3 regions of the Fictibacillus enclensis genome follow, and region 3 is predicted to be linked to each of the others. Evidence: riboswitches for the same ligand, from Rfam matches in the RefSeq annotation. Region 3 holds a riboswitch; each other region holds the start of a gene.

Region 1 (3,281 bases), 110 kb from region 3:
TGAAAGGTGAAGCAGACGACCGGCTGGAATCCAGCAGGCTTCACTATACCATCGTGAGGCCGGGCGCCCTGACCAATGACGGAGGAAATGGGAAAATAAAAATTGGTGAGCAGCTGGGCCAGGGAAGCATCTCCCGGGCAGATGTGGCGAAAGTCATGGTTCAGTCGCTGGACCTGGAGAATGCCAATCATAAGATTTTTGAAATCCTTGAAGGAGACCAGCCAGTAGCCGATGCCCTTAAATCCCTATAAATAAAGAATGGAAAAGGCATGCTCCGAGGGCATGCCTTTTTCATTTGAGACCTTCTGCACTGCATTTCGAAGGTGTTTTCTGTTAGTGTAGGAAATAAGGGTTTTTGAAAGGAGAATAAAAGAAATGAACCAAGAACTTTACAGACAATTCGAAATGACAAGAGGATTTTTCTTAAGAAGCATCAGCAAGATTTCACCAGAACTGGTTGATATTCAGCCACAAGGGTATAACAACACGATACAATGGCACATCGGGCACGTGTTAACCGTTACCGAACAGTTTCTGTTTGGTAAATCCTTTGCTTTGCCCGGGAAATATGTCGAATGGTTTGGCAAGGGGTCAAAGCCGGTTGACTGGCAAGGAGATGTTCCATCCATCGAGGAATTGACTCCCGAGCTTGAGAAGCAGCTTCTCCGCATCAAGGAAATTCCGGAAGAAGCCCTTGAGCAAAAGCTGGAAAAACCGTTTCTTGGATTGGAAACGTTCCGGGAATTGGCCGCTATGTCTCTCTTTCATGAATCTAACCATTTGGGTCAGCTGCATTCCATGAAGCTATTGCTCGAACGCACACAGCACTAAAATAACCCGGAGAACCTGTTCAGGTTCTCCGGGTTATTTATATACACGCAAAAGGCAGAAAGTTACAGAGGTTTTAAGTTTTATGTAAAGTCATCCACCACAAAACGTTAAGTCAGGAGTGAATGACTGAATGTAAAAAATCGATATCATCTTTAATTTTTTCTTTTAATAGATGATCTCTGCAACGTATATATTCGCCAGTGAGCGTAGCGATTTCTTTCATAAACAAAACAACCTCTGTATGTTTTAGCATGCATTCTCCCTGCCTTGATTTGTAATGGATAGTTCTTCTACTCCATCCTTTCCTCTTTTTTCGTCAAATTAAACCATGTTCTGCGACATTTTTATGATTTAAGAGAAAAAGGTGTGCATCAGCCTGTGACAAAAGGCGGATTGCGTGAAAGTTGAATAGAAGCTATGATAACATGGAAAATAAAATATATTTTCTGCTAGGGGAGCCCGTAGCCGGGCTGAGAGAGGGGAGAACGATCCCTTTGACCCTTTGAACCTGATCTGGGTTATACCAGCGTAGGAAAGTAGGAGTCGAAGATAACGGTATATTTGTATGTTTGTTTCTTTGTCTATCCTGTCGGGTTCTATTGATTAGAACCTGGCTTTTTTATTTTACCCGTTGCTTCGCCATTCCCCGCTGCGTGTAGCTCCGACTTTTAACAAGAGGAGGAAGTGGCATGACAGTACAGAACGAAAAAAAGGTTTCATTGAAATCGCAATTCCCGAACAGTGAGAAAATCTATCAAGAGGGTTCTCGCCAAGATATCAGGGTGCCCATGAGAAAGGTTAATCTGAGTACCACCAGGCTTTCTGGAGGGGAAGAGAAGAATTCGCCGGTGCTTCTTTATGACACAAGCGGGCCCTATACTGATCCGTTTTATACATCAGATGTAGAAAAAGGACTTCCGGTTTTAAGGAAACCATGGATTCAGGAAAGAAATGATACTGAAAATTATGAAGGACGTAATGTGAAGCCCGAAGACAATGGATATAACGAAAAGAATGAACGGAATGCCTATGCTTTCCCTGTTGCTGTAAAACAACCACTGCGTGCACGAAAAGATAAAAATGTAACCCAGATGCATTACGCAAAAAAAGGCATCATCTCGCCGGAAATGGAATTCATCGCCATCAGGGAAGGATTGGAGTCAGAATTTGTCCGCAATGAGGTGGCTTCCGGAAGAGCGATTATTCCGGCAAACATCAACCATCCTGAGTTAGAGCCCATGATTATCGGCCGGAATTTCCACGTGAAGATCAACGCAAATATAGGCAATTCAGCAGTAACTTCCTCCATCGAAGAAGAAGTTGAGAAAATGACCTGGGCGACTTACTGGGGAGCGGATACCATTATGGATTTGTCCACTGGAAAGGACATCCATACGACCAGGGAATGGATTATAAGAAATTCACCGGTACCTGTTGGCACAGTCCCGATTTATCAAGCGCTTGAGAAAGTGAATGGCATAGCTGAAGATTTATCCTGGGAGGTGTACAAAGATACGTTAATTGAACAGGCGGAACAGGGGGTGGACTACTTTACTATTCATGCAGGGGTTTTGCTCCGATATGTCCCATTAACCATCAACCGGGTGACCGGCATCGTTTCGCGTGGCGGCTCCATCCTGGCCCAGTGGTGCCTGGCTCACCATGAGGAAAACTTCTTGTACAGTCATTTTGAGGAAATTTGTGAGATCTGCAAACGCTATGACATCTCCATCTCCCTTGGGGACGGTTTGCGTCCAGGATCGATTGCCGATGCGAACGATGAAGCACAGTTTGCCGAGCTTGAAACGCTGGGAGAACTGACGAAAATCGCCTGGAAGCATGACGTCCAGGTGATGATTGAGGGACCAGGACATGTGCCGATGCATCAGATCAAGGAAAACGTGGATAAACAATTGGAGATCTGCCATGAAGCGCCTTTCTATACACTCGGGCCGCTAACAACGGATATTGCCCCGGGCTATGATCACATCACATCGGGCATTGGAGCCGCAATGATCGGCTGGTTCGGAACTGCGATGCTTTGCTATGTGACACCAAAGGAACATTTGGGATTACCCAATAAAGATGATGTGCGCGAGGGGGTAATCACCTATAAGATTGCAGCCCATGCAGCCGATTTGGCCAAGGGCCACCCGGGAGCCATGGAACGGGACAACGCACTGTCCAAAGCCCGTTTTGAATTCAGATGGGAGGATCAATTCAATCTGTCACTTGACCCGGACCGGGCAAGAGAATACCATGATGAAACCCTGCCCGCACAGGGAGCGAAAACCGCTCATTTCTGTTCAATGTGCGGACCGAAGTTCTGCTCTATGCGAATTTCTCACGATCTGCGGAACATGCCTGAACTAAAACAAGAAGCCGAGAAAGAAATGAAGAAAAAAGCAAAAGAGTTTCAGGAACAGGGCTCCAATCTGTATTTATGAAAA
Region 2 (3,281 bases), 640 kb from region 3:
ATGCCCAGGTAAGTAAGCGATCCGGCCACCCGGTCGAATGGAGTCAAATCAGCCGTTACGGATTTAGCAAGGAACAACCCGATCAGAGAGGTGGATAAGCAACCCGTCCCTGTCACATAGGAAAGCATTTCATGCCCCCCTCTTATGATCATAGTTTCTGTCCCATCACTCAGGATATCCTCTTTACCCGTAATGGCGACCAAGCAATTCAACCGATTGGCCGCATAGCGGGCCAGTTCCGAATTGTCCTCTCCCAGACCCCCGTCTACCCCTTTTCCGCTCCATTCTTCTCCGCTTAAGAACGCGATTTCAGCCGCATTGCCGCAGATCACATTTGGAGAAACTTCCTCAATAATATCCAAAACAGCCGTTTTTCTTAACGATGATAATCCCGCACCGACCGGATCAAATACAACCGGAATTCCATTGGCTTTGGCTTTTTTTCCGGCGATAATCATTCCTTTCACCAAATCCGGTTCAACCGTTCCGATATTCAATATAAGGGCGTCGGCTGCCATTACTGCTTCTGCTGCTTCTTCATAATGATGGGCCATCATGGGGCTTCCTCCGGCAGCGAGAATTCCATTGGCCAGAAAATTCATCGTTACCTGATTGGTCATATGATGAATCAAAGGTTTTTTCAAGCGAATATCTTTTATAAGATTTGGTAATTTTGTCATTGGTATTTCCTCCTGTATGCCCAGTGGTTGGTCGGTCCATGGCCGCTTCCAAGATGAAGGGGTACGCTGATGGCTTCCTGTATAAAGGCTTTGGCGGTTTCAACGGCTTCAATCGGAGATTTTCCAACAGCAAGTTCGGCTGTTATTGCAGCAGCAAATGTACAGCCTGTTCCATGGGTTTGTGATGTTTCAATGCGTTTCCCTTCAAATTCAATCAATTGTTCCCCATCATAATACAGATCCACTGGTTCATTTTCATGGGGAAGGTGACCGCCCTTGATGACGATTTTCTTTGCTCCCAAACCATGCAGAAACTTGGCTGCGTCTTCTCTGCCCTGTTTGTCCTCAATCTTTCTTCCGGTCAGTTGCTCGGCTTCTGGAATGTTTGGAGTCAGTATTTCTGCGAGGGGAAGAAGGTGTTTCTTTAGAGCTTCTATTGCATCCTTCTTAAGCAGTTCTGACCCTCCCTTCGCGATCATCACCGGATCAACCACCACATTGGTCCATTTATATTCCTGAATAAGTGAGGATACCGCCTCAATAATTTCGGCACTGAAAAGCATGCCTGTCTTCAACGCGTCTGGCCGCAGATCATCTGCAATACTTTTCAGTTGGTCTACCACCATTTCAACCGGTATGGCATGAATATTTTGGACACCTGTAGTATTTTGGGCGGTGACGGCCGTAATGACCGACATGCCATAAGCGCCTAATTCTTGAAAGGTTTTCAGGTCGGCCTGTATGCCGGCACCTCCCCCGGAATCCGATCCTGCTATGGTTAAAGCTTTTGGTGTGTTGGACATTATAGAAAACTCCTTCTTTTTCTTGACTTCATGTAAAAAGCCGCCCTCAAAAAGAAGGCGGCTTAAACATCATCATTTAGCTGGTCGTCCGTTTAAGCCACTTCCCTACGACGGTATGATCCGTATCAGGTTCAAAGGGTCAAAGTTCACTTTTCTCAGCTTTCACAAGCTCCCCTAGTGGTTGTTGCTATAAATATTATTTACACTCTATCGTATCGGACATCAATAAAGGCGTCAAATCGGAAATATGGAATATGTCGAAAAGTTAGTGAACGGCGTTTAAAAAGAGCGCGTTACGGGCATATTTTATACAACACCCGATAGAAACTCTGGAGGGAGAGAAATTATGAATATAAAAGAGAAACTGCAAAATTTAAAAAACAACCCGGAAGATGTATACAGTCATGCTCAGTCAGAAGAAACCTTCTCAAGAAATTACACCAATCCAGTCGAAGTCAAATATATCCCGACAAAAGAAGTTTATGAATTGCGAGTTTTTGACATGGAAGGCGGTGAGCAACTGGAAAGTAAAACTTTCCATTCCGTAGATGAGGTGCTGGCTGATTTAAATCTGGAAAATCAAAAATAACAAATCTAAATTTTCAGAATAAAATTGTTGCTATTATCTCTTGGGATAAGTATACTAGTAAAAACCCACTAAAGCATTAGCTATAATTACACAAGCTTTTGCAAAAATATTCAAGGAGGAATAGAGCATGAAAGATAATACGTCGTATAATAAAGATATGAACGATCTTGTGAAATACAAACTTCAGAAGAAAAATGACCCGTTCGCTTTTAATATGGTTGCTCAGATGATCCTTGATGAGTCCTTGCACGCCTTTCAAATGAAACGTTATAAAGAACAAATAGATGAAGCCCTTGAGAAACGAGACGAAGCCAGGTTTATGGAATTGACCGACGAATACCTTCGCTTCCTGGGGTAAGAAATCAAACCTTTTTGGTTTGATTTCTTTTTTTTTTGCCCTCTCCCAGTTGTGCGGCAGTGCAAAAAGTTGCATTATCATGCGTTTATGCTAGTATTTACAAGGTGATTATTTACAACATGAGCAGTATGTACGGAGGGTAACATGAGTAAAGTAAGACGAAACGATCCTTGTCCTTGCGGAAGCGGGAAAAAATATAAACATTGCTGTCAACGGTCGCTGACAACAACAAAGATGAAACAAATGGTTGAAATCAGCCGTCACCTGGAAGGGCTGGCAAAGTTTGCTTTTGACAACTTTCATGAAGACATGGGAAAAAAAACACGGAATTTTATCCAACAATTTAATGTTGATAATGAGCAGGTGGAAACATACGCAAACTTGATGGTATGCTGGCTCATTTTTCATTCGGCGGCTCAGGACGGTAAAACACCCGTAGAACTGTACCTTATGGAACAAAAAGAAAAAGAAGAGCGTCAGGTCTACGAAGTAGTGAAAGAATGGAAGAACACCACCCCTTCACTGTATACCGTTCAGGAACAGCTAAACCGGAACGTTTATAAGCTGAGAGATTATTTCACTCATCAGGAACATACGGTTGAAATCCATTCAGAATCCCTTCCTGAAGTGGAATTACTTGTTGCAGGTTCGCTGATCGCTACAGGGGAACATCAAGAATTTTACATTGATTATGCAAAAATTCCGGTTTCCGCTTCCGATCTATCAAAGAAACTGCAAACCATTCAGTCTGAACAATTAACAATGAAGGACGATTTTCCAAATGTTCTTCACATTCTTTTGTCCAACAAGTCTGCTGTTCCGGTCAATGATTCGGTTTTAGCTCTACTGAA
Region 3 (3,281 bases):
TTTCCGGGCGGCGGATTTGGGGGCTTCTAAGGGCTCTTATGAAACTCATCGACAATGGCGATGAGTTTTCTTTTTTTACCTGAAAGAATAAAAGTTCTGCATACCGTACAGACTTGACATTATGGCGGAAAAACTGTACTATTTTTTCCATAATCGAAGATCATAACCGCAATGACAGACCAATAGTATCTGAGCCTCTTTAGATGAAGCGAACCGGGGATGGTGAAAGCCCGGGCGAATGTTCAGAGAAACGGAAGTCTCGAGCCATTAATTGACCAAAGCGGATGCAATAGTGATTGCATCAATTAGGGTGGAACCGCGTGAGTACAGCTCTCGTCCCTGGACAAACAGGATTTGTCTATGGGCGGGGGCTTTTTTGGTTTTCAAAAAGCAAATGCGAATAAAGGAGAGAATGACATGAGTGTGACAATGGAGCAAGTCGTCAACATGGCGAAACAGCGCGGATTTATTTTTCCGGGATCTGAAATCTACGGAGGACTTTCAAATACTTGGGATTATGGCCCGCTCGGTGTGGAGCTGAAAAACAATGTAAAAAAAGCCTGGTGGAAAAAGTTTGTTCAGGAATCCCCTTACAATGTAGGTCTCGATGCTGCGATCCTGATGAATCCACAAACATGGGTGGCTTCAGGACACATTGGAAACTTCAATGACCCAATGATAGACTGTAAACAGTGTAAAGCACGCCACCGTGCGGACAAGCTGATTGAAGATGCGCTTTCCGAAAAAGGCATTGAAAAGATTGTGGATGGATTGTCATTTGATGAAATGGAAAAATTGATTGAAGAACATAACATTGCCTGTCCTGAATGCGGAGCACATGATTTTACTTCCATCCGCCAATTTAACCTGATGTTCAAGACATTCCAGGGGGTAACAGAGTCCAGTACGAACGAAATCTATCTTCGCCCTGAAACAGCGCAGGGGATCTTTGTAAACTTTAAAAACGTTCAGCGTACCATGAGGAAAAAGCTGCCGTTTGGTATTGCACAAGTAGGCAAAAGCTTCCGAAACGAAATCACGCCAGGAAACTTTACATTCCGTACGCGGGAATTTGAACAGATGGAACTTGAATTCTTCTGCAAACCGGGAGAGGAATTGAAATGGTTCGATTTCTGGAAGCAATACGCCCATGATTTCCTATTGAATCTTGGCATGAAGCAGGATAAGCTTCGCCTTCGTGATCATGAATCCGAAGAGCTTTCTCACTACAGCAACGCGACGACAGATTTTGAATATCAGTTCCCATTTGGATGGGGCGAGCTCTGGGGAATTGCTTCCCGCACCGACTTTGACTTGAAGCGCCACAGCGAACATTCCGGAGAAGATTTCAATTATATTGATCAGGAAACGAACGACCGCTATGTTCCGTATTGCATCGAACCATCGCTTGGAGCAGATCGTGTCACCCTTGCCTTCTTGATTGATGCTTATGAAGAGGAAGAGCTGGAAGGCGGAGACACACGAAATGTGCTTCATCTGCACCCTGCCCTTGCGCCGTTTAAAGCAGCGGTACTGCCCCTTTCCAAAAAATTATCCGAGGAAGCGCGTGAAGTGTTCGCAGGTCTTGCCAAGGACTTTATGGTGGATTATGACGAAACCGGATCAATCGGAAAACGGTACCGCAGACAAGATGAAATCGGAACGCCGTTTTGTATCACGTATGATTTTGATTCGAAGGAAGACCAGCAAGTAACAGTTCGTGACCGTGATACAATGGAACAGGTGCGTATGCCGGTATCCGAATTGCGTGCGTTCCTCGAGCAAAAAATCAGCTTCTAATCACTTTACATTTTTTTCGCTCGTGGTAAGATGAAAATAACTTCATATTATAGCAACACTGGGGGAGCCTTCCGGGCTGAGACTGAACGCATTGTTCTAAACCCTTTGAACCTGATCTGGATGATGCCAGCGTAGGGAAGTGCCACTGCACAGCTTTGACAGCTGCTGCAGCTGATTTGAAAAAACAGTGAATCAGCCACTCTTTCTACGCAAAGAGTGGCTTTTTTGTATGGAAATGAGGAATGGAAATGCACCCATTGGAGTTCCATGTCATCACGGACGGCAAACAGAGCGAAGACCGTATTCTTTCAGTGTCATCCATCCTTGCCCCCCATGTGACAGCGATACATATCAGAGAAAACAGCCAGGCTGCAGGCGACATTTACAGTTTGTCCGAAAAGCTGAAGCAATGTGGCATACAAAGAGAAGCCATTTATATGAATGACCGTGTGGATGTTGCGGTAGCTGCAGGACTCGGCGGCATTCATTTAAAGGAAAGCAGTCTTGCGCCAGATGTGGTCAGGCATCATTTTCCCTCTTTTAGAATCGGTCAGTCAGTCCATTCGAGGGATGGGGCGATCCAGGCGGAACAGAAGGGGGCGGACTATCTTTTCTTTGGTCATGTTTTTTCGACCGAAAGCAAAAAGGATAAAGAGCCAAGGGGACTTGATCAATTGCAGGAGGTGGCCGAAGCGGTCAGCATTCCGGTTCTCGCCATAGGAGGAATTTCTCCGGAGAGAGTTGGCGCCATTGTCAGCGCAGGAGCATCGGGCATTGCTGTCATGTCAGGAATCTGGAAGGCGGAAGATCCTGTTTCGATAGCCAAACAGTACAAAGCAGTTTTAATGAAAGAGAGTGATCAGGATGCGCAAACATTATGATGTCATCATCATCGGCGGAGGGGTCATTGGCAGTTCGATCGCCTACTTTCTTCGCCGTCACACCCCTTACAACGTTCTTGTATTGGAACGAAACAAAATTGGAAGTGAAGCCTCTTCTGCGGCGGCCGGCATGCTCGGAGCCCAGGCAGAGATTCATGAAGCAGGCCCGCTGTATGAGATGGCCAGACAGAGCAGGCAGCTTTTTCCGGAACTAAGTTATGAACTTAAGGAAATCAGCGGTGTGGATATGGAATGGGTGGATAAAGGATTGTTTAAAACAGCCAAAGACAGCTGTGAGGCAGAAAGGCTGCAGGATTTGGCTGCCTTTCACAGGGCTAACGGACAGCCCGCCGAGTGGATGGACGTGGATGAACTTTGTAAAAAGGAACCAAACGCATCAGCGGAACTGGCGGGCGCCCTGTTTTTGCCGAAGGACGGTCAGGTGAATGCTCCCAAGCTGACTCAGGCCTACGCCCAGGCCGCTGTAAAGCTGGGTGCCGATTTTATGGAGTATACAGAGGCTGCTGGCTTCGATTTTGCCCAACTGGGAACAGGCGTGCAAACCAGCGCAGGCACGTTTTATGGGGAAAAACTGGTGCT

What was found. A riboswitch is a leader RNA that binds a small molecule or an ion and turns the genes downstream of it on or off. The one in region 3 is predicted to bind thiamine pyrophosphate.
Region 1: linked by a shared signal. The riboswitch ahead of thiC (phosphomethylpyrimidine synthase ThiC) and the one ahead of QNH15_RS05690 (thiamine phosphate synthase) in region 3 are both predicted to bind thiamine pyrophosphate.
Region 2: linked by a shared signal. The riboswitch ahead of thiD (bifunctional hydroxymethylpyrimidine kinase/phosphomethylpyrimidine kinase) and the one ahead of QNH15_RS05690 (thiamine phosphate synthase) in region 3 are both predicted to bind thiamine pyrophosphate.

Annotation. Positions count from the first base shown of each region.
Region 1 is NZ_CP126109.1:1,159,478-1,162,758, forward strand. Features, by position in the region: gene QNH15_RS06290 (SDR family oxidoreductase) at 1-251, shown strand, start outside; gene QNH15_RS06295 (DinB family protein) at 376-831, shown strand; TPP riboswitch at 1,273-1,383, shown strand; gene thiC (phosphomethylpyrimidine synthase ThiC) at 1,521-3,278, shown strand.
Region 2 is NZ_CP126109.1:1,690,536-1,693,816, reverse strand. Features, by position in the region: gene thiM (hydroxyethylthiazole kinase) at 1-680, opposite strand, end outside; gene thiD (bifunctional hydroxymethylpyrimidine kinase/phosphomethylpyrimidine kinase) at 677-1,483, opposite strand; TPP riboswitch at 1,569-1,669, opposite strand; gene QNH15_RS09065 (hypothetical protein) at 1,830-2,072, shown strand; gene QNH15_RS09060 (IDEAL domain-containing protein) at 2,200-2,430, shown strand; gene QNH15_RS09055 (YecA family protein) at 2,575-3,281, shown strand, end outside.
Region 3 is NZ_CP126109.1:1,050,903-1,054,183, forward strand. Features, by position in the region: gene QNH15_RS05680 (hypothetical protein) at 1-30, shown strand, start outside; gene QNH15_RS05685 (glycine--tRNA ligase) at 418-1,800, shown strand; TPP riboswitch at 1,851-1,955, shown strand; gene QNH15_RS05690 (thiamine phosphate synthase) at 2,049-2,681, shown strand; gene thiO (glycine oxidase ThiO) at 2,665-3,281, shown strand, end outside.